3 regions of the Trichococcus sp. genome follow, and region 3 is predicted to be linked to each of the others. Evidence: riboswitches for the same ligand, from Rfam matches in the RefSeq annotation. Region 3 holds a riboswitch; each other region holds the start of a gene.
The links. Region 3 has a riboswitch for S-adenosylmethionine ahead of ACTCCX_RS00150 (aminotransferase class I/II-fold pyridoxal phosphate-dependent enzyme). Riboswitches for the same ligand answer to the same signal wherever they lie in the genome.
Positions count from the first base shown of each region.

Region 1: it holds a riboswitch for S-adenosylmethionine, as region 3 does, so the genes downstream of both, ACTCCX_RS03515 (hypothetical protein) here and ACTCCX_RS00150 (aminotransferase class I/II-fold pyridoxal phosphate-dependent enzyme) in region 3, are expected to answer to the same signal.
Region 2: it holds a riboswitch for S-adenosylmethionine, as region 3 does, so the genes downstream of both, metK (methionine adenosyltransferase) here and ACTCCX_RS00150 (aminotransferase class I/II-fold pyridoxal phosphate-dependent enzyme) in region 3, are expected to answer to the same signal.

Region 1 is NZ_JBSQPW010000008.1:44,854-53,446, forward strand. Features, by position in the region: gene galT (UDP-glucose--hexose-1-phosphate uridylyltransferase) at 1-1,189, opposite strand, end outside; gene ACTCCX_RS03490 (galactokinase) at 1,202-2,365, opposite strand; gene ACTCCX_RS03495 (trimeric intracellular cation channel family protein) at 2,639-3,256, opposite strand; gene ACTCCX_RS03500 (NAD(P)-dependent alcohol dehydrogenase) at 3,455-4,495, opposite strand; gene ACTCCX_RS03505 (hypothetical protein) at 4,713-5,057, shown strand; gene ACTCCX_RS03510 (DUF488 domain-containing protein) at 5,924-6,286, opposite strand; gene ACTCCX_RS03515 (hypothetical protein) at 6,312-6,602, opposite strand; SAM riboswitch class I at 6,682-6,792, opposite strand; gene ACTCCX_RS03520 (hypothetical protein) at 7,019-7,279, shown strand; gene ACTCCX_RS03525 (DUF47 domain-containing protein) at 7,516-8,148, opposite strand; gene ACTCCX_RS03530 (anion permease) at 8,161-8,593, opposite strand, start outside.
Region 2 is NZ_JBSQPW010000028.1:539-7,528, reverse strand. Features, by position in the region: gene ACTCCX_RS08935 (LysM peptidoglycan-binding domain-containing protein) at 1-2,703, opposite strand, end outside; gene mnmL (tRNA modification radical SAM protein MnmL/YtqA) at 3,026-4,018, shown strand; gene mnmM (tRNA 5-(aminomethyl)-2-thiouridylate-methyltransferase MnmM) at 3,987-4,568, shown strand; gene metK (methionine adenosyltransferase) at 4,634-5,830, opposite strand; SMK box riboswitch at 5,828-5,903, opposite strand; gene ACTCCX_RS08915 (hypothetical protein) at 6,142-6,948, shown strand.
Region 3 is NZ_JBSQPW010000001.1:24,130-32,722, reverse strand. Features, by position in the region: gene speB (agmatinase) at 151-1,008, opposite strand; gene ACTCCX_RS00150 (aminotransferase class I/II-fold pyridoxal phosphate-dependent enzyme) at 1,057-2,598, opposite strand; SAM riboswitch class I at 2,685-2,820, opposite strand; gene putP (sodium/proline symporter PutP) at 3,109-4,662, opposite strand; gene guaA (glutamine-hydrolyzing GMP synthase) at 5,068-6,621, opposite strand; gene coaA (type I pantothenate kinase) at 6,643-7,566, opposite strand; gene mvk (mevalonate kinase) at 7,925-8,593, shown strand, end outside.

The DNA of each region.
Region 1 (8,593 bases), on a different contig from region 3:
CCGGATGCGGATGGAAAATACCGTCCGGGAACTCCGGCGAAGTCCGGTTGTTGCGCAGCACCAGATCCAGTTCGAACAAGCCGTCCTTCATGCGCGCAATCGGCGTGATCGTGTTGTGCGGAGTGCCCTCGGTGACATGCAGGATGCCGGCCGCTTCATCCGAATAGCCCCGCCATGCATCCAGAATAAAGGATGCCGCCTCCGCCAATTCATGCACGTCCTTACCGGCAAGCCGGATGACGGACATCGGCCATTTGACGATGCCAGCCTGAACCGAAGCGAATCGATCCATTTCAAATGGCTGTTCAACCGGCGCTTCCGCCATCGCGAAGGTGTGCCGTCCGCCCTGATAATGATCGTGCGATAGAATCGATCCACCGACGATCGGCAGGTCCGCATTCGATCCGACGAAATAGTGCGGGAATTGCGTGATGATCCCAAGCAACTTCTCGAAAGTATGCTTATCCAATTTCATCGGCTTGTGCTCCTCGGCCAAAAAGATGCAGTGCTCCTCATAGTAAGCATAGGGCGAATACTGCAGCCCCCACTTTTCACCGTTCAACGGCATGCGGACGATGCGGTGGTTGGCGCGGGCCGGATGGTCGATGCGCCCGGCATAGCCTTCGTTTTCCATGCAGAGTTGGCAAGCCGGATAAGCTGATGCGGGTACGTTTTTCGCCAAAGCGATCTGCTTCGGATCCTTCTCCGGTTTGGACAAGTTTATCGTAATCTCCAGCTCCCCGTAATCAGTACGGTGCTGAAACGCGATATTTTTGGCGATGCTGCGGGTTTTGATGTAATCATTGTTTTGGCTGAGCTCGTAAAAATAGTCAGTTGCCGCTTCCGGATTTTCTGCATAGACTGCCCAGAAATGCTTATTGATGACGGAAGGCATCGGCGTGATCAAAGACATGATCTGCGCCTCCAGCGTCTCCCTCGCGTATTGGTAGTCCGCGATTTTACCGTTTGCGACCGCCCAATCCACCAAGCGATCCAGCAGATCCAAGCGCTCCGGCAAAATTTGCGATGGCTCCAATTTTGTGTCCAAATCTTCCTTGCCGATCATGGCCAACAGCAGATTGCGCTGCGCAATCCTGTCCATCGCTTCCGTTTCGCCGTTTGCGATGCCCGTTTCCACGAAATCGACAACAGCTTGATCGATCATGTACGCTGTCTCATTTATCGTCATACCAACCGCTCCTTATAACCGTTTTGCGCCGTCGCTGATTTCGGCGATGTAGAATTCTGCCGGATAACCGATCGCTGCTTCATAGGTTTTACCGACATTTTCGATAAAGGTCGGAATCGCATCTTTTTCGACGATGGCGATTGCGCAGCCACCGAATCCAGCTCCGGTCATGCGCGCTCCCAAGACACCCGGTTGGTCCCATGCAGCTTGAACCAAGGTATCCAGTTCGATGCCGGTCACTTCATAATCATCCCGTAAAGAAATATGCGACTGGTTCATCAATTGGCCGAATGCCTCCAATTCGCCTGCCTGCAAGGCCGATTTGGCTTTCAAGGTGCGTTGGTTCTCTGTTACCGCATGACGTGCACGGCGGTACAAAACATCGCTCTCCAGAACTGCTTTCGCATTTTCGAAGGTTTCTTCATCGAGTTCGCCCAAGCTGCCGACCGAGACGACTGTCTGCAGCTTCGCCAACGCTTCTTCGCATTCGCTGCGGCGTTCGTTGTACTTGGAGTCGACCAATTCGCGACGTTTTTTTGTATTCATGATAACGATTGCGTGATTGCCCAATTCTACAGGAACCATTTCATATTCAAGCGTATTGCAGTCCAGCAAAATCGCTTTGTTTTCCTCGCCCATGCCGACAGCGAACTGATCCATGATGCCGCTGTTTACGCCGATGAACTCGTTCTCCACGCGTTTGCCTGTTTTGATGAGGTCCAAGCGGTCCACGTTCAAATCGAACAGATTATCCAAAACGACACCCATCAGCAGTTCAAGGGATGCGGATGAGGACAGACCAGAGCCGTTCGGGATATTTCCGAAAATGACCATATCCATGCCTTCCGGAATGGCATGACCGGCTTCCTTCAGATAGCGCAGCATGCCTTTCGGGTAGTTCGCCCAGCTGTCAGCTTTTTTGTGATCAAGATCGGCCAAATCGAAGCTGATGACGCCGGCTTCTGGGAAGTTTTCCGAGTAAAGACGGACTTGCTTCAGATCATTTTTTGCCGCGATAGCGTATGTCCCCAATGTGATGGCGCAAGGAAAGACATTCCCGCCGTTGTAATCCGTGTGCTCGCCGATCAGATTGATCCGTCCCGGTGCAAAAAATGCTGTGTAATCCTTTTTGTCGAATAATTCCTCAAATTTTTGCTTCAACCCTGTCAATTCCATCTTCATCCGCTCCTTCTTGTTTTTGATAAATTTTTACTTGTTATTTTTACTAAATATTAACTAAATGAATTATAACCCCACAACAAAGAAGTGTCAAGCGATTTTGCAGCGCTTTCACCCCGTGCGGAATTTGATTCATTTAACACAAAAAACCGCAATGTTAGGCATTGTCAAGCCCTTCATTGCGGTTTAACATTCAATTAGCTTATTTCCAGGTAAAAAAAATATTTGGGTAATTGTATCGAATAATGCACACAGCTTTGGAACGGATGACTATTCAAGTGTGACCTTCCCGACTTTCAGCAAGTGCACGTCATTCTCCATACAGTAGAGCCTGATCAAAGTGGTTGCCAAAAAACAGCTGTATAACGCCATTTGACTTCCGGCTAAGCGAAACACGATAATGTACAGGATGGCCCCAAGGATGGACGCCATCGCATACACCTCTTTGCGGAATATATAAGGAATCTCCCGAGCGAACACATCCCTGATAAGTCCGCCACCGGTTCCGGTCAATACCGCCAACGTCACCACCACGTACCACTGTTGAAAGCCCAGCCGCACAGCCACCTCCGCTCCGATAGCAGTAAATGCCCCAAGACCGATCGCATCAAAAAATTGCAGTTTCTTCGCCAATTTGTTGATGTGCGTATAGAAAAGAATGACAAAGCCGGCGGAAAGCAAGCTGATGAGTGCATAGAGCGGGTTTTCCAATGATGCCGGCAAAGGGCGATCAATCAGCAGATCCCTGACGATCCCGCCGCCTACCGAAGTCGTGATCGCAAATATCCCGATCCCGTAATAATCAAGATCCTTCTCGATCGCGGTCAATGCCCCTGACATCGCAAAGGCGATCGTTCCGATTATTTCAACTATAGAAATAAATTCCATTCAATGTGTCCCCCCTGATGATAGTTCTCTGAAAATATTAGGTTTTGCAAAAAGTATAACGCAAAAGAATGCAAAGTCGCCATAAACTTTGCATTCTTTTTCATTCTTTTTTAGCCTGTTTGCACAAACCTATTTATTCTGTAGCTTCCATATACCCTTGCGCCCAAAAATATTGAACATCAGAGAACTAATTTTTCATCAGATTGTGCTGGTGTCGATCACGAAACGGTATCTGACGTCGGAAGCCAAGACGCGTTCATAGGCCTCGTCGATCTGGTCGGCTGAAATGACTTCGATATTCGGAACGATGCTGTGTTCGGCGCAGAAGTCCAGCATTTCCTGGGTTTCGCGGATGCCGCCGATCATGGAACCTGCAAAGGAACGGCGATGCCCGATCAAGGACATCACATTCACTGACAGCGGTTCTCCTGGAGCCCCGACGTTCACCAGCGTGCCGTCGAGTTTCAACAAGCCCAGGTAAGCGTCCAGATTGATCACGGCACTCACCGTATTGATGATCAAATCAAAGCTGCCGGCCAATTCCTTGAATGTTTCCGGATCCTTGGTGGCGTAATAATGCTGCGCCCCGAACTTCAGTCCGTCTTCTTTTTTGCTCAACGTTTGCGAAAGGACGGTGACTTCAGCCCCCATCGCATGCGCGATTTTGACGCCCATGTGCCCCAATCCGCCCAGTCCGATCACGGCGACTTTCTTGCCGGGGCCGGCCTGCCAACGGTTCAATGGTGAGTAGGTTGTGATGCCAGCGCACAACAGCGGCGCTGCGGCGTCCAGACCGATGTTGTCCGGAATGCGCACAACAAAATCTTCGGTCACGACGATATGCGTCGAGTAGCCGCCCTGTGTCGGTTCGCCGTATTTATCGACTCCGGCATAAGTCGGGACATTGCCTTTCAGGCAGTACTGCTCTTCCCCGCGCAAACAATTTTCGCATTCTCCGCAGGAATCAACCATGCAGCCGACACCAACGCGATCCCCAATTTTATATTTCGTTACGCCAGGACCGACTGCGGTGACCAATCCCGCGATTTCATGCCCAGGAACGAGCGGATAGTGCACATGTCCCCACTCACCATGGGCTGTATGGATATCCGAATGGCAGATACCCGCAAACTTGATTTCGATCAGAACGTCCTGTTCATCCAATTCCCGTCTCTTGATTTCAGCAAATCGGAACGGTTTGTCCGGACCGTCGACTGCTCTTGCTCTCGCTAGTACCATCTATTTTTCCTCCATTATGCTTTTAATTCAAAAGCAGCGTGCACGCTCTTGTAGAAAGAGCATACTCCTTAAAGTTAAGGTTAAGTCAAGCGATAACCGATAGGAAGCGCTAAATTACTCCAGCCTTTTTTGTTTCTTATTATTAACATTATTTCTATTCTCAGTATAACTAGTTTATACTTAATATTGAAACAATTCGAAAATAGGAGGAATCAACTTGAAAACGAAAGCCTATTTTGCTCTTCCGGTTGCATTATTGCTTATGGCTTGTTCGAACGAATCAAACGAAACTCCCCAACCCGAAGTCACTCAATCCTCAATCAGCGAGAGCACGGAAGTTATCGACAACGAAACGGCCTTTTTGGAACAACTTGCGGATTTTGATGCGGAGCATGAGCCATTTATTGTAGCCTATTACGATTCCCTCGACGACATTAAAGAAAAAGTATCCGACGAAACGAATACTTTTGTCGATCCGGAACTTTCTGAAAGAGAACTGCAGATCAAACTGATATTCAAGGGTGACGATGATTATTACCGCGTGGTGTTGAAAGAAATTTAATTACTTGAGATATGCAACTATAAAGTGCGGTGTTGTAAGCTAGCCGTTTCAATTCCTATTATCTATTCATCCAAAATTGAAGGAGTTGAGGTATTTTGAGAAACTCTTTAAGATCATTTGCAAAAATCAGTTTGACTTTCGTATTTTGGTTCGTCATTAATGAAGTGGTTTCGTTTTTGTTTGGCAACAGGATACCTCTTCCCACTATTGAGGATTCCAGCATTATACTTTTTTATTTTTTGATTTTTCTGTTTGAGCTTGTTTTGTCGTGTCTACTAACCTATTTTGTATTTACCATCGCAAGAAAATAATATTTCATGATTAATTATGCAATTCTCACAAAAAATGGATTCACGTTTCTATTGACTCTATCAAAGAAAATAGGTATCTAAATATGAATTTTTTAAAATATAGTAATCTTATTTTTTATGTTCTATTAACACTTTTGATGATTTATGACTATTTCCCTGATTCGTTCTTATCCGATTGGATTCCAATAGAATTGAATGCGGGAATCATATTAAGCTTGTATCTTGTGTCCATATTGTTCGAACGTTTCCGGCGTCCCAAGAATGCGGAAAATATAAATGGACAGATATTTTCATTATTCTATCTGTTCTCTGTGTTGATTTTATTGACCGCTCTAGGCGGAAATTCCGCTTCAGGCATAGGTTTAGACAATATCGGAGTTTGGGTAACTTTGGCTATTTCTTTTGGAGAAATTTATGTACAGAAACGTAAATCAGAATGAAAAGCAAGCAGCCTATGATTCCTTATCGCAGGCGGCTTGCTTTGTTTTTACATGATTTTCTTGCTACGGTTTAACAGGTGAGGCATCTGGGAAAGGCATTATCTATTTTTCAGTGCTATTTCATCTGGCTCTCCAAAAAATCCCGCAGCACAACGACATGATTGATCTCCGGATCCCGCGCGGCATAGACCAATGTGACATCGGTCGCTTCCAACTGTTTCAGAATCTCTGCTGCGGCAGCAGCGGTCGGCGGATTCGTCAATAATTCCTCTTCATATTGTTCCTTAAAGGTGTTAAATTTTTCCCGATCGTGGTCGAACCATTTACGCAAATCCGGGGACGGTGCGCTATCCTTCAGCCATGCATCCAACTGCGCGGCCTCCTTCTTGACTCCACGCGGCCACAACCGATCAACCAAGATCCTGAAGCCATCTGTTTCCTCAGTAGATTCGTAGATACGCTTCATCTTCAGTTCCATGTCCATTCTCCTCCCATTTACTGCTTTAAAACTGGGCCACCAGTTCCATCATCTTATCCACTTGTACCTTCTCCAGGTAAAGGTGCTGCTGCAAATTGGCGATTTCTTCCTCAAGCCGATGCACTTCCGCTACTCTGGCCAGCAGTTTCGCTTGATAGTTCTCCTTACCCATTTTAAGCGCTTCTGCAACAGCAGCCTTTTGCTGCTTGTACTGATGATAGAGCATGGCCTCAGCTTGGCTTTTTGGGCCGCCTGCCGCTTCCATTCTTTTGCAACTTCTTTCGCAGCGCTCGAATTGTTCCTTTGTCATTGTCATCGTGTTTCCCTCCAAATTGTTTTTTTGAAAACAAAAAACCCTTCTTTAAACAAGAAGAGTCGGGAATGTCGCTTTGCTCTTCTTATCTCTCAGATTGCTCTGCAGGATTTAGCACCGTGCCATTGCGCTCGCGCATTGGTCGGTTGCTGAGATGTCATCGGGCCAGTCCCTCGATCTCTCTTGATAAAGAAGTTATTTAATTTTCAAATATATTATGTCATACCCTTGCGCAAAATTCAACTAATCGCGAATCCATATATTTTATTTTTTAACTACATCTGTTCTACACACTTCCTTAGTATACTGAAGAAGGATCAAGCGATCCCGTGTTGCTGATCATTTCTTTTGTCCGATCAACAAGAATGAAACAGCCGCATAAACTATAGTCAGTATACATAGGAAGGAAGAACTTATTCATGAAGAAAAAATATTTGATGATTGGCCTGATTTCTTTTACTGCCTTGACAACCTTTGCTGTCGCAACTCCCGTAGATGCAGCGATGATGGATACGGTGACATATGAAAATCACGGTCAGTATGTACGTAGCCATGCCACTCATCTCCGTCACCACACGGAAGACGACCATCACATGAACGGCATCAGTATGCATGCAAGAAACTGGGACGGACATATCCGTTATTCCACTGGAGAACTGGATCCATCCTTAGACCAATAATTTCGGTACATGGACAACAGATTATAGTTGATGGCATCTTTTTGACCATATAGCTAAATAAGGCGGCATCAAAACCAGAAAGTATTATTCTGGTTTTGATGCCGCCCTATTTATTTATGTATGGGACTTGATTTTACGCTCAGAAATAACCCTTTAAAACAGTTATGGCGGGCATTCACGCTACCAACTCGCTCTGATTGTTCGATTCTTCCACATTATCGGACAACCACCACAGATCAAGCGTACTTCAACGCAATCTCTTCCACGAATTTGGTCACGTCCTTGAAGGCGTCGCAGCAATCCTCCAACGATTTATAGATTTTGCTCCGGATGACGATGCTAACAGCATCCGCATCGCTCTGATAGAGATCGCGCATGGATTGGATGTAGAGAAGATCGCCTTCCTTCTCACAGGCATTGATCCGGTGGATGACTGCATGGATCTCTTTTTGTGACTTTTTGTAGGTTTTCAGTAGCCGCACCGCCGTTAGCAATTCTTCAGCTGATTTTTTGACCAGATCCAGAAATTGATTGATTTCCGGTGTGATATTCTGCGGTTGATAGATCTCAATATGGATCATGACGTCCTCAATCATGTCGATGGCATGGTCCAGACTGGTGACCAACGCAATCACATCCTGCCTATCGAAAGGCGGCAACAGATCGTTGTACATATAGCGCATCAACCTGTATTTCGCGAGGTCGGCATTGTGCTCGATCTCATGCATCTCATCCAACTTTTGGCTAAGGTCAGCGACCGGATATTCCGCCAAAACCTGATTCAGGAATTCCGCCGATTGGACACCCCATTCGGCAAGCCTGATGAACTCATCGAAATAATCCAACTTTTCCGTCTTCTTTTTGAACATAACCGAAACCCCCTAGAATATCCGAATGAACAGCTTTGCCATCAGATAACCGACAAGGCCGCAACCTGGAAAGGTCAACACCCACGTATAAACCATTTCCTTGACCGTCAACCAGTTTACGCTCGACAGATGCCTGCCTGCGCCCACTCCCATGATGGTCGTCGTCTTCGTGTGGGTCGTGCTCACCGGCAGCCCCAAGAGCGATGCCGTCAAGAGGCTCAAGGCCCCGGCAAAATCAGCGCTGAATCCTTGATAGGTCTCCAGCTTCACCATATTGACCCCTACCGTCTTGATGATTTTCCCACCACCGATTGCCGTTCCTAAGGCCATGACTGTGGAACACAACAGCATCAGCCAGACAGGAATCATGAAATCAGTCGTGGCATTCCCTTGCGACAAAGCGATGCCCAACAGGAAAATCCCGATGAACTTCTGGCCGTCCTGG
Region 2 (6,990 bases), on a different contig from region 3:
AGTCGTTACGACGTTGGAAGTATTACCAGCCGCGACAGTAGCCTTCACCTGCAACGATTGCCCCGGATAGATATAATCGGAACTCAGATTATTCAGTGCCTTTAGTGCTGTTACCGTCAAGCCGTTCGCATTCGCAATTTTAAAGAGCGTGTCGCCCGATGCAACTGTGATTGTACTCGTCGTAGTGGACGTCGTCGGCTGTGTAACGGTCGGTGCTGAGACTGTCGGGTTCGAAAGTGTCAACACCTGCCCTGGAACAATGACATCAGAAGTAAGTTTGTTCAGTGTTTTAAGCACCGCTACGCTCAATCCGTTCGCACTCGCCAATTTCCAAAGCGTATCTCCGGATGCCACCGTGATTGTGCTTCCTGTAGCCGGTGTTGCTGGAGTACTTGGTGTCGTCGGTTGCGTCGGTTGCGTCACAGTAGGCGTTGTCGTAGTTTGTTTAAGCAACAATGTTTGGCCCGGAACGATGACGTCACTTGTTAAATTATTCAGTGTCTTCAGTTCCGCTACGCTTAATCCATTGGCATTTGCGATTTTCCAGAGTGTGTCGCCCGATGCAACCGTCACGCTACCGTTTGCTGTTTCTGGAGTCACGCTAGGAGTTGTCGGGGTGGTTGGCGTAACCGCAGTATTGCTCTTCAAGAGCAATACTTGTCCAGTAACAATGGCATCACTTGTCAGGTTATTCAGTGTTTTTAATTGCGCAACCGTCAAGCCGTTCGCGGTCGCAATCTTCCACAGAGTATCTCCGGACACGACAACGACACTGCTGCCGGTCGCTGGAGTAGTAGGGGTTGTCGTTCCAGGTGTCACCGAAGTGGTTCCGTTGATGTAGTTCACTGGATTGACGACAGTCCCGTTTTCCTGCACCTCGAAATGCAGATGGACTCCGGTCGAGCTGCCGGTTGTTCCCATCACGCCGATTTTTTGGCCTTGGCTGACAGTCTGACCTACAGATACCGAAAGCCCTGATTGCATATGTGCATACAAGGTTTTGATGGTCACACCGTTGATTTTGCCGTGGTTGATGACGACGTAGTTGCCGTAGCTGTAATGATAAGTAGCGACTTCCACTACGCCCGCTTGTGCTGCGGAAATATTTCCGCTGCCCGCGATATCAATGCCCCGATGGAATTCCAAAGCACCGTTGATAGGCGAAGTTCGGTATCCGAAAGGTGACGAAATATATCCGCTGGCCGGTGTGATGAAGGCCCCTGTGACTGTGGTTCCGGTAGTTGGTGTAGTAATTCCCGCCGAAGTTCCCGTGGTTTTCAAGATTTGACCCGGATAAATCGCATCCGAAGTTAGGCTGTTAGCGTTCTTTAGTGCCGTAACAGTCATATTGTTCGCGTTCGCGATCGACCACAAAGTGTCACCCGTTTTCACAGTATAGGATTGGGCAGTCGTTTGTTCCGTATTGCTGCTTGACCCGTTTTCAGTCGTGTCCGGAGCAGGAATTGTCGATTTGCTTAATAGTAACTTTTGGCCCACGTAGATGGTATCGTTCGTCAACGTATTCAGACTCTTCAACTCGCTGATCGTCAAACCGTTCGCGATGGCAATTTTGTAAAGCGTATCGCCCGCGACTACAGTATAATCCGAAACTATCGTATCTGAAGGCGTTTCGGTTGGTGTCGATGGCGTGGTTGTATCTCCATCCACATCTTCCGCAGGCGTCTCTTCCTCGACTACGACACTTTCAGGCAGCACCAGACGGTCACCTACATAGATCATGTTGGAATTCAATTTATTCAGCGTCAATAGATCGACCAACGAAATCCCATATTTTTTAGCGATAGCATACAACGTATCGCCAGATTGGACAACATGGACGGCATCTCCCGCTTGGACTGGCGTTTCTGTGTCTTCAGTGTCCTCTGCAGGTTGACTTGGCGTCTCTTGTTCTGAAGTATCCTCTTCCGTATTTTCCGGTAGCTCCACAGTTGGTAGTTCTGGCGTTTCGCTCGGCGTATCGAAATCGACATTGCCAGCATCCGGTTCTTCAACCTCATCTTCAACGACAGGTATGTAGTTGTCATATTGATCTAATCCGTACTGGGCAATGATTCTGTTCAACTTGGTGCTGTATGCCGTGTCCGTCGCATAGCGGCCTGTCAGGTATGCAGTTGCGTCCTGATAGGTGGCTGCATTGCTCTTCCAAGCCCCAGCGTAATAAGTCGGATTCCAGCTTGTTCCGTTTGCCAGAAGGTCCGCATAATCCTGCAGTGATTCCGCATAGGAAGGATATTTTCTGAATTCAGCATTGATTGGGTAGTAGTTCTGTCCACCACTGTCTTCCAACGTATCCATGTTGACGGACTCGCCGTTGTAATTCCCTTTGATTCCGAACAGATTGTAGTTTGGAGCCGTCGATAAAGCGCTTGTTCCCCAGCCGCTTTCCAGGATAGCTTGCGCCATCATCACGGATGCATACAAATCATTTTGGGCAGCGATTACTGTCGCGGACGGAATGATCTGGTTCAAAAAGGGGTTAGTGGAATATACTTGTGTATCCGTTGTTCCAAGCGTAGTCGACTCTGCTGCCAAAACCAATTGGATTGGCTTCACGACAGTCGTCATAAACAACGATGTGCTCAACACCGCTACGCTGCGTTTCAATCTTTTATTCGTGGTGACAAAAGAATTGATCAGTTGTTCTGTTTTCTTTTGGTTGATGCGTTCGTTTCTGGATAACACCAAAATATACCACTCCCTGTATCTAAAAATACTGCCGGTGCGGCAGATAAAAATTCCTTGAATATTAATGATGACGCGGACATTTTAAAATTTTTTTAAGAAAATTATCCAACATGTCTATTATATGTTTGTTTTCCAAATTTTTGAATGGCTATCATAACCATATTTAATATTTAACAATTGAAATAAATCTGTAACAATCCTTTAAGTTATCAAAAAGTAAGCCTTTTCTTCTTTATCTGCCCGATAAATTTGACCCGAGCTATCAAATAGTCTACTGGCCAGCCAAAAATCATGATAAAATGAGGATGAGGTGAAAGTATTGACAAATCAATTTTTATACAGTGACACAAACAAACGCTACCACACTTGGAATTACCATCTGCAGCAACACTTCGGCGAAAAGATATTCAAAGTCGCCATCGATGGCGGTTTTGATTGCCCGAACCGGGATGGGACGGTCGCACACGGTGGCTGTACCTTCTGTACTGTTTCCGGATCCGGCGATTTCGCTCAGAGCCGCATCGATCCATTGCCCGTCCAATTACGCAAAGGCATCGATATGATGCATAAAAAATGGCCGAATGTCAAAAGTTATATCGCCTATTTTCAGAATTTCACAAATACGCACGCACCTGTCGATATCCTGCGCCACCGTTATGAGCAGGTCGTCAACGAGGAAGGTGTGGTCGGTATCATGATTGCGACACGTCCTGATTGCTTGCCGCCGGAAACAATCGCATATTTGGCTGAACTGAACAAGCGCTATTATATATGGGTGGAATTAGGACTTCAGACCATCCATGAAGAAACAAGCAAAATCATCAACCGGGCACATTCCTACGATACCTATTTGAAAGCAGTCGAAGAACTTCGTGCTCACAATATCCCGGTATGTACCCACCTCATTAACGGGCTTCCTGGAGAAACCCATGACATGATGATGGAGAGCGTCAACCGTGTTATCCTGGACTCGGATATCCAAGGAATCAAGATCCATTTACTTCATTTGATGAAAAACACCAAAATGCTCCGGGACTATCACCAAGGCAGACTAAGGTTATTGGAGAAGGACGAATATGTTGAACTCGTCTGCGATCAACTGGAAGTCATTCCCGATGAAATCGTCATCCATCGTATCACAGGAGACGCACCGCGGGACACCCTTGTCGGACCGATGTGGAGCCTGAAAAAATGGGAAGTCTTGAACGCAATTGATCACGAGCTGGAACGCCGCAGCACTTACCAAGGGATTTACAATATCAGGAATAAGGGTGAGGAACATGTTGTTGTCCGCAGTGGAATTCAGCCATAAGTTGCTGAAGGAAACAGTTTGTAAAGGAGATTGTGTTGTCGATGCCACAGTCGGAAACGGAAATGATACAGTCTTATTGGCTTCATTGGTCGGCCCCACAGGAAGCGTGATCGGTTTTGATATCCAGAAACAAGCAATAGAAAATACAAGGCAAAAACTAATGCTGACCGGTTTGTCGGACCGCGTCACCCTACTGCACCAAGGGCACGAAACTGTAGCTGACGTCCTTCCGGATAAATCCGAGATAGGCAGTGCAATTTTTAACTTGGGCTACCTGCCTGGGGGCGACAAAAGAGTCATTACCCACAAGGATACCACCCTCACTGCCGTCAATGCGTTACTGCCTAAATTGCGGATCGGCAGCTGTATCATTCTGGTTGTCTACAGCGGCCACCTTGGCGGGATGGAGGAGAAACAGGCCCTGCTTGATTATGTCAGCGGCTTGAATCAATCTTTATACAAAGTACTGCAATACGGCTTCATCAATCAAATCAATCATCCCCCATTCCTGATCGCCATCGAGAAAAAGAGAACACCCTATATGAAATAGAAAAAGGAAAGCGTTCCGGCAATATACCGAGCGCTTTCCTTTTTCAGTTGATCAATCTGTTTACTTTATTTTCCAGCTTGGACATATGCTAGCAAAGCTTCTTTTTTGTCCGTCTTCTCCCAAGTGAAGTCAGCATCGTCACGGCCAAAATGCCCGTAAGCAGCCGTCTTTTTAAAGATAGGACGACGCAGATTCAACATTTGGATGATGCCAGCTGGCGTCAGGTTGAAGTTTTTGCGTACCGCTTCTATCAAAGTGGCTTCCGGATATTCGCTAGTTCCAAACGTGTCGATCGCAATCGATACAGGTTCAGCAACGCCGATCGCGTATGCCAATTGGATTTCGCATTTTGTAGCTAAACCAGCTGCAACAATATTTTTCGCAATGTAACGAGCTGCATAACTTGCGGAACGGTCAACTTTTGTAGCGTCCTTACCTGAGAATGCACCGCCGCCATGACGCGCATACCCACCATAAGTATCAACAATGATTTTTCTGCCTGTCAGACCGGAATCCCCTTTTGGTCCTCCGATAACGAAGCGTCCAGTAGGATTGATGAAGTATTTGGTATCCGCATCCAGTAATGCATCATCGATGACTGCATGGATGACATGCTCCAAAATATCTTTTTTCAATTGTTCCAAAGTGACATTCTCATCATGTTGCGTGCTCAAAACGATCGTGTCCACACGTTTCGGTTTGCCGTCTTCATCATATTCCACTGTGACTTGCGTTTTTCCGTCTGGTCTTAAATATTCCAAAGTGCCGTCTTTGCGGACTTCTGATAAACGTTTCGCCAACTTGTGACTCAACGAAATTGGTAATGGCATCAGTTCTTCCGTTTCGTTTATCGCAAACCCGAACATCAAACCTTGGTCCCCTGCACCGATTTCATTGTAATCTGTAGTCACTGACTCTCTTCGTTCCAATGATTCGTTTACGCCGATTGCGATATCGTCGGATTGTTCGTCCAATGATACCATTACGGCCAAATTATCCGCATCGAAACCAAACTTCCCACGCGTATAACCAATTTCAGTTACTGTGTCGCGGACTATCTGTTGGATGTTTACGTATGCGCTTGTCGTGATTTCGCCAAAGACAACTACCAGCCCTGTCGTGACAATCGTTTCGCAAGCAACACGCGCGTTTGGATCAGCAGCTAACAGTGTATCCAAAATTGCATCGCTGATTTGATCAGCAATTTTATCCGGATGACCTTCCGTTACTGACTCTGAAGTAAATAATCTTTTTTCTACCATTTTTCATTCCCCCATTTTTTGGTTACAAGGCGTCTTCACATATTGTGAATCCTATCGGGATATTGCAATTAGCCTCTGAAATGCAACATACCTAATATACGCTATCATCATCAAAAAAGCAACAAAAAATAAGAGAATTTCATTTTTAAGTCTCAGAAGAAGCTTCAAAAAGTACTCATCTCAGTATTTTTGGGACTTTTTTTAATCCCACTGCACCTTGACATCACTGAGAGGTTAACCTATGATGAATTTGCGCAATATATATGAGATGCTTACCATCCCTTACCCACTATTTAAAGAAGGAAGAGACTATGCTGACAATAAAAAAACAATTCATGCACCTGATGAACCACACCTTTTTGGCGATGTTGACAGGCCCACTCACGCTGCTTCTTTTCGGAGCATTGCGAGGAATGTCCTTCAATGGACTCAACTATCTGCTACTTATTATGCTCTATCTTTTTCTGCTGTTCACCTATGCTTTGGAACGGTTACTATCAAAAAATGAACAAGCTGCTACAACACTACCATATAAAATGATCCTGATCTTAGGAACCCTCTCAATCGGATTGTTGACTATCATTTTTTATATATCGAACCTGATTTTTGCTGCTATTCTGTTGCTTTATCTTGTATACTCGATTCTGCAATTTTATCCTTACAGTATGACAAATACTTTTTACGAAATCCTGCTGAGGCCTTTCTTTAAGATATTCATCCTTTCATCTGTAACCTTTTTTTCTCAGGCAAACTTTATTCCGCTGCAACTGCAATACGAAGTGCTCCCATTGATTCTATTCCATATTTTCAGTTTGATACAGGTTCAGATCAAGAATACTGCAGGCAGTGAGCAGTCCACGTCATATTATCAACAACTGCTACTGAAGAACTCAAGCTTTTTGAGAATGACTACATTCCTGCTTGCCTACTCAACAGGAATCTTCCAAATAGTTCGTCTACAGAGTTCTTTATGGTCCATCCTCATATTTGGATTTTCTGTCCTCTTGGTTTACCCTTTGACCAAGAAAAGACTTCAAAGCGACCTCAGAATCGATCAATATCTTACCAACTATGGTTTTCTTTTCACACTGAGCTATTCGTTACTATTTTTTGTCTAAAAGAAACAGGCAGAGGCACCAGCCAAGATTGCTGGTGCCTCT
Region 3 (8,593 bases):
TTGGGATATAAAAAGTTTGTGATACATTTCCTGACATGCTCGTGTTAGAAAACGGTAATTTCATTACATTTTAATGTAAATATTTTCAGCAAAGAATTTTAAACAAAAAAAACCTTGGCAAGGAGCCAAGGTCGGGTAATTGATTTCGTTCTATTTAGTAAGTGTCAAAAGCATTTCTCTGACAGTCTTGCAGGCCATGGCAGTCGAAGCGCCTGATGGATCATATTGTGGAGAAAGTTCCACGACGTCGGCTGCAACAATTTGGTTCAGGTCCTGAAGTGCAGCGATACCCGTCAACAATTCCTTGTAAGTGATGCCGCCTGGCTCAGGTGTGCCGGTTCCAGGGAAAGTTCCCGGGTCCAATACGTCCAGATCGATCGTCACATAAACGGGAACATCCTGCAATTGCTGCACAATCTGCGGCAACGTATCAATGGTGAATTTTTCCATATAGGTGTGCTCTTTTGCCCATTCGAATTCTTCCTTCAAGCCGGACCGGATACCGAATTGGAAAATGCGGCCGTCTCCCAGGAAATCGAAGCAACGGCGGATGACCGAAGCATGCGACAACGGTTCGCCCATGTAGTCTTCACGCAGATCTGTGTGGGCATCGATATGGATCACATGCAAATCCGGATATTTTTCATAGGCAGCTTCGATGGTAGGCAGGCTCACGAGATGCTCTCCGCCGACCATCAGGAACTTCTTGCCGCTGTCCAAAACTTCTTTTGTGTAAGTTGCGATAACGCTCAAAACGCGTTCTGTGTTGCCGAAAGGCAGATCCAGATCTCCGCCATCATGGATGGCTTCTTCTTCAAGGTCGCGATCCAAATAAGGGGAATAACTTTCCAAGCCGAATGAATCTTGTCGGATCGCCTGCATCGCAAAGCGCGTGCCTGGTCGGAAGCTGGTCGTTCCATCGAACGGGATTCCGAATAATACGGTGGATGCTTCTTCAAAGGAAGTTTCGCAGCCGATAAAAGTCTGGATGTTCATGTTATTTTTCACTTTCTGCCGTCCTCCAACTGTATGCTATTTGATGAGTGTTTCGGTTGCTTAATCTTTCAGGACTTTGATCTGATGAGGCATTTTTTCCTCAGTCAAGACGTTGCCTAATGTTTCATTGTAGTAGTGGTAGTGTTGCACGACCGCTTCAGAAATCACTTCACCAGGGATAATCAACGGAATTCCTGGCGGGTAGATCATGATCGAGTCGGCACTGATGCGGCCGATTGCGTCGTCGATGCTGACCACTTCATTGTCCGCGTAGAATGCGTCGCGCGGGCTGCAGGCCAATTCGTTGATGCTGCAAGTCATCACGTGCGCATCGAAATGTTGGCTGGCTTTTTTGTAGCGTCTGCGGATATCCATCAACGCGTCGACTAGTCTGCCGATCGATTCGCGTGTGTCGGCTGTACTGATGACCGCCATCACAACGTATCCTTCAGCGAGCTCCAGTTGGATGCCGTATTCTTCCTTCATGATTGTGTAGACTTCGAAACCGGTCAGGCCGATGTCGTTGACACGGATCACCATTTTGGTCCAGTCATAAGTCTGGTCGAATTTATCTTTGATGTAGTCGGCTTTCAACACTTCATAGTCGCCGAATGCTTCGATCGCTTCAATCGCTTCGCTGACGATTGGGCGCAGTTTTTTGTAACGGTCTTTGCCGTACATCGCTAATTCACTGCGTGCGGCATCAATGGAGCTCATCAACAGGTAATTTGCGCTGGTCGATTGCAGCATGTTCAGCACTTTTTGTAATTTTGTTGCGGAAATGCGGTCCCCTTGCATCACCATCAAGGAGCTCTGCGTCAAGGATCCGCCGGTTTTATGCATGGAATACGTCACCGCATCGGCTCCGGCTTTCATCGGATCCTTCATTTTCCCGGGCATGAACGGCAAATGCGCGCCATGCGCACTGTCGACGATGACAACAACACCGCGTTCATGCGCGATTTCACAGATCGTTTCCAGATCGTTCAATGATCCGAAATAAGTCGGATAAGTGACCAGGAGGGCTTTCGCCTTGGGATTTTCATCCAGGCCTTTGATGATGCGTTCCACGGAAATACCATGGGATATCCCGAAGGCCAGATCCATTTCAGGCTGGATAAAAATCGGCTTTGCGCCGCTCAGGATCAACCCGTTCATCACTGATTTATGGCAGTTGCGAGGAACCAAGATCGTATCGTTTGGCCCCACCACGCTCATAATCATCGCTTGAATGCCAACAGTCGTACCATTCACCAAGAAATAAGCCTGATCAGCATTGTATGCTTTTGCTGCTAATTCCTGTGCTTCTTTTATGACAGATTGCGGATGGCTCAACAAGTCCAATTCTTTCATGGAGTTGACATCCATCTGCATCGTCATATCACCGACCGCCATTTTGAATGGCGTCATCTGCGCACCCATTTTATGTCCAGGGACATCGAAAGGTGTAACGTCCTGTTTCGCATATTTAACAAGCGCTTCGAAAAGCGGCATTTTGATATGTGTAATATTTTTTGGTTTAACGTTAGAAATTTGGTAAGTAATTTTGTCGGAATGACCTTCCAAATAAGTGTCTGAATTGAATAAAACCTTTTCAGCCAAATAGATTTCCCCCTTTGATATAAAAAATGGGCATAAAAAAAGCTCTCCAACCAAAGGAAAGCTTCGATATCTATCAGCTGCTTTTCCTCTTATTGCTCATAGGACTTGGATAATCCTACGCTCAGGTTGGGCACCCAATATCAATCTGCACTGCAAAATAATTAGATTGATTGGTTTGCCACCGTATCTTCGACCCCTCGTCTCAACGGCTATTAATAAGAGATATTCAATTTATGCAAGCTAAATTCTATACAAATACAGCGGATATGTCAATGATTTTGGAAAGAAATTTATATTTTTTTTCAAACGTTTTTCCCGAACGATGCGTTTTATGTTGTGGTCGAACATTCATAAAAATGATCGGAAGCGTCCAGATGCGCGCTAAATGCGTTCGGACCGGTTGATTATCCTCTGTTCGCCGGAGTTCGGACACCCAACATTCGCTTTTGTATGCACAAATCACAAAGAAAAAACACAACCCGTCAGGATTGTGTTTCTTCAGACCGTTTTTTAAGCTTTCGCTTGATTTTTCACCATTTCGAATTCCTCTTCCATCGCTGCGGACGGTTTTTCCCCGATTAAGGAGAAAAGCACGATCGCCACGCAAGAAAGGATGAATGCCGGCAACAGTTCGTAGATGCCGAACACGCCACCCAGCGGTTTGACCAGCAGTTTCCAGATGAAAACAGCGATTCCGCCTGTCAACATACCGGCGATGGCGCCTTGACGCGTCGTTTTTTTCCAGAACAAGGAGAACAGCATCAACGGTCCAAAAGTCGCACCGAAGCCCGCCCAAGCGAAGGATACGATCGTGAAGATGACGGAGTTCTCATCCAAAGCGATGATGATTCCGACGATCGCCAAAACGATCAAGATCATCCGTGTCATCGCCATGATTTGCTGATCGGAAGCGTCCTTGCGCAGAACGCCTTTGTAGATGTTTTTCGAAAAAGCACTTGCGGCAATCAGCAAGTACGAATCAGCGGAACTGATCGTCGCCGCCAAAATGCCCGACATGACAATTCCAGCCAATAGCGGCGGGAACAACAAAGTCGCCATCTCGATGAAAATCGTTTCCGAAGTGGAAGCCGTCGTCAAAGCCATCGGAAACATCGCGCGCCCGATCAGACCGATCAAAACGGAAGCGCTCAGCGAAAGTGTCGTCCAAGTGATGCCGATTCGGCGTGATTGCTTAATTTCGTCAGCCGAACGGATCGCCATAAAGCGCAACAGCACTTGCGGCATCCCAAAATAACCGAGCCCCCATGCCATGCTAGAAGCAATGGTGATCAATCCGTAATTGCCTGCAGGTCCAAAGGCAGCCGTCGCCCCATCCGCCTGTTGCACACCATCAACCAATTTAGGTGTTGCGATACCGAAGAAATCCAAAAAGCCAGGAATGCCCTTCAGGTTATCGATGACCGCTCCAGGACCACCGGCATGCACAACGCCTCCGACCAAAACAACTGCTAAAGCCGCGATCATGATGATGCCCTGCATAAAGTCGGAGACACTCTCCGCCAAAAATCCGCCGATGAACGTGTAGAACACGACGAACACCGCTCCGGCAATCATCACCGGGATGTAAGGCACTTCGAACAAGGTTGCGAAGAGTTTCCCTACCGTGACGAAACAGCTGGCGGCATAGACAGAAAAGAAGACGAAAATGAACGTTGACGATACCGTCAAAATAATGCGCTTATCCTCATGGAATCGATTGCTGAAGAATTCCGGCAACGTGATTGCTCTAGCCGATTCGGAATAATGACGCAAGCGTTTCGAAACGATGATCCAGTTCAACGCTGTCCCCAATGCCAAGCCGATTGCTGTCCAGAATGCATCTGACAAACCCGACCAATAAGCTACGCCCGGAAGACCCATCAGCAGCCAACCGCTCATGTCCGAGGCACCGGCACTGATTGCGGCAACCCAAGGACCCAGACTGCGTCCGCCCAAGAAGAAGTTATCGGAGCTTTCGTTTGATCGCTTGTAGTAATAAAAACCGATACCGATGATGATCGACATGTAGCCGGCCATCGCAATAAAAATTAATGCTTTATCCATAGTAACCTCCAATAATAAATAATGACATGTTCCTTCATTCAAATTTAATTGAAATTTAATGAATACACTACGCCATCATAGCACAGGAGTAAATTTGTAAGCAAGTTAATTTTAGTGGAAAGCAAGATACGCTGAAATCTCATTTCATTTAAAAAATTCAAATGCCGATCAGAACATTTCCAAACAAGCATGCACCCACGAAATGACGTCCTACGTCACAGCATCTTTGATCAGCTCGTTCAAAAGCTCATCTCGGGCACCCTCATACAGTTTGTAGCTCACATCCTGAATGCCGGCCTTCCGATAGTTCTCCTTTCGTAGGTTCTCCAAAAAGCCCCATCAGTTCAAAAACATGAAAAAAGCCTGGAAACGTTGAAAAATCAACGTCCAGGCTATAAATTCCACTTACTCCCACTCGATGGTCGATGGTGGCTTGCTCGTGATGTCGTACACTATGCGGTTGACGTGCTTCACTTCATTTACGATGCGTCGGGAAATTTTATCCAACACGTCGTAAGGGATGCGCGCCCAGTCGGACGTCATGCCATCGATGGATGTCACGGCGCGGATACCGATTGTGTAGTCATACGTACGGCCATCGCCCATTACGCCGACGCTACGGAAGCCCGGCAGGACAGTGAAGTATTGCCATACATCGCGTTCCAAACCGGCATTCGCGATTTCTTCGCGCAAGATATAGTCGGAGTCGCGGACGATCTCCAATTTTTCTTCGGTGATTTCGCCGATAACGCGGATACCCAAACCAGGGCCTGGGAATGGTTGGCGCCAAACGATGCTGTCAGGCATGCCAAGCTGTGTTCCCAATTCACGGACTTCATCTTTGAACAAGGTGTTCAAAGGTTCAATCAATTTGAATTGCATATCTTCAGGCAATCCGCCTACGTTGTGGTGGGACTTGATTGTTTGGGCAGTCTCGGTTCCACTTTCGATGACGTCGGTGTAAAGCGTTCCTTGCGCCAAGAAGTCGATGCCTTTCAATTTCGTAGCTTCATCGTCGAATACGTAAACGAATTCGTTGCCGATGATCTTACGTTTTTGTTCCGGATCGCTGACGCCTGCCAGTTTGTCCATGAAACGTTTTTTCGCATCAACGCGGATGATGTTCAAGCCGAATTTTCCTACAAGGCTTTCCATAACCTGGTCGCCTTCGCCTTTGCGCAACAGGCCGTGGTCAACAAAGATACAAGTCAATTGGTCGCCGATTGCCTTGTGCAGCAATACGCCTACGACGCTTGAATCCACCCCGCCGGAAAGACCCAATAATACTTTTTTGTCGCCGACGGTTTCTCTGATTTTTTTTGTTTCGATTTCGATGAAGTTGGCGATCGACCAGTTACCTGAGCAGCCGCAGACTTCGAAAGCGAAGTTCTTCAGCATTTCGTTGCCGTGTACAGAGTGCTGTACTTCCGGGTGGAACTGGACGCCGTAGAATTTTTCTGCTGTATTGGCGAAAGCAGCGACCGGACAGTTGTCGTTTGTTGCAGTCACTTTGAAGCCGGCAGGGATATCCGTAATTTTGTCTCCGTGGCTCATCCAGACTGTCTCGATGTCGGAAAGGCCCTTGAACATTGGTGTATCCAAATCAAGGATTTGGATGTCGGAACGTCCGTATTCCCGTTCGTCAGCAGGAATGACTTTTCCGCCGAAGTGGTCGGTCATCAACTGCATGCCGTAGCAGATTCCCAATACAGGGATGCCCATAGCGAAAATGGCAGGATCGACTTTGAAAGCATCGTCTTCATAGACGCTGTTCGGGCCGCCGGAGAAAATGACCCCTTTGACGTTCCCCATCGCTTTGATGTCTTCAGCAGTTGTGCGGTGTGAAACCAACTCTGAGAATACGCCGAATTCGCGGATACGTCGTGTGATCAATTGGTTGTATTGACTGCCGAAATCCAGGACGACGATTTTTTCCAACTCGGTAAATTGCTCTATCATCTAATAATCTCTCCAATTTCCTTAATATTTTTTTATGTATAATTCATCAATAAAGTGATTCGTTGTTTTGTGGATCACTAAATTTGCCCGTGTGATTGTGGGATAGATATACTCCCGAAGGTTCTTGAGGTTTACTCTTTTCCAGACGCCTCTGGCCATCTCGATGGCGTCCTCGCGTTTGCCGATTGCATAGTTGTAGTAATAATTGTCCGGCTGATCGATCGCCAGGTCCATCAGCATTTCGAAACGTTCGATGTACCATTTTTCGATCATCTCTTCTTCTGCATCCACATAGATGGAAAAATCAAAGAAGTCACTAACGTAAATCTGCTGATTACTCGGCAACTGCAGCACGTTGATCCCTTCCACAATCAGGATATCCGGATGATTCACTTCTTCGTACTCTCCAGGGACAATATCGTAGATGCGGTGGGAATAGACCGGAAACCGGACATTCGGCTTGCCTGTCTTCACATCCAACAGGAATTGCACCAAATTCTCCATATCGTAGCTTTCCGGGAAGCCTTTGCGGTCCATGATGTTGCGTTCCCTCAATATCCGGTTCGGATACAGGAATCCATCCGTCGTCATCAGTTCGACAGCTTTTGTCGGATAGGCACGCTTCAAAAGGTTCTGCAGGACACGTGCTGTCGTACTTTTCCCGACAGCGACACTTCCCGTTACGCCGATGATGAGCGGAGACGGTTCGTAGGGTCTGCCGAGAAATCTGCTTTTATCCCGTTGAAGATTCCGGTACTGCTGCAAGTAAATATCGAACATATGCACTAAAGGCACATAGACATCCTTGACATCTTCCAATGAAAGCCTATCATTCAATGATGTCAATTCCTTCAGTTCTTCTTCCGTGATTGCCGGAATGGAATCTTGATGAAAAGTTTGCCATTCTTCACGATGGATTTCGTAGTAGTTTCTATCTTCTATCATAGCTTTTCCCTTCTGGAAATAATCAAACTTTTGGTAATTGTATCACACTTTTCTGAAAATTTAACCCCCATCAAATACGAACATTTAATTCTAATTGAAACCTAATCTTTGTTTTCTGCGCCGGGAAAGCTTTTTAAGTTTCTGTAAAATCCGAAAGATTTAATTTACTTTGCATTTTTGCTTCGATACAATGAAAATGCTGAAAGAAAATAGCAAAAAATATGTGCCGAATTTGTCAAATTTTATTCAAAAAGAGCATTTCAAAGCGAATGGGCCAACAGAGTCCTATCGATTTGCAAAATCCAGGCACAGCAAGCATAATAGAAGACGCGCAAGAACCAGTAAAGGACGATCTTATATGATAAAAACACGTTGCTCCACCGGCAAGTCGCACGGCAAAATCATCCTGATGGGTGAACATGCCGTCGTCCACGGGGAGCCATCCATCGCACTGCCCTTCCCGGCCGTCGAAATGACTGCGACCATATGCGAAGCTGAAGGTCCTTTGACCATTGACTGTTCCTATTATAACGGCATCGCTGCCGAAATGCCTGAAATTCTGGAAAGCATGCGGACCGCCATCCAAGCGGCTTTGGGCGAACTGCAGGTTTCGGGCGAGAACTTGGCGATTTCACTCGCGAGTACTATCCCGGCAGAAAGAGGCATGGGCTCCAGTGCAGCCGTTTCTGTGGCTCTGACCCGCGCCCTTTTCGCCTACTTTGATAAGCCGTTGGACCAAGCCACTTTGCTACGGCTCGTCAACATATCCGAAATGGTCGCACATGGCAATCCCAGCGGTCTGGATGCCGCCACAGCAAGCGGCGACGCACCGCTCTTCTATATCAAGGGCAAGCCTTTTGAAGCTTTCCCGCTGAATCTGAAGGCTTATCTGATTGTCGGGGACACCGGCGTGACCGGACAGACCAAGGAAGCCGTCGCCAGCATCGCTGCAAAGCTGAACGGAGAAAGTCCGCAACCGCACCGCGAAGCCATCACCCATTTGGGCAGTTTCGCCCAAACAGCGAAA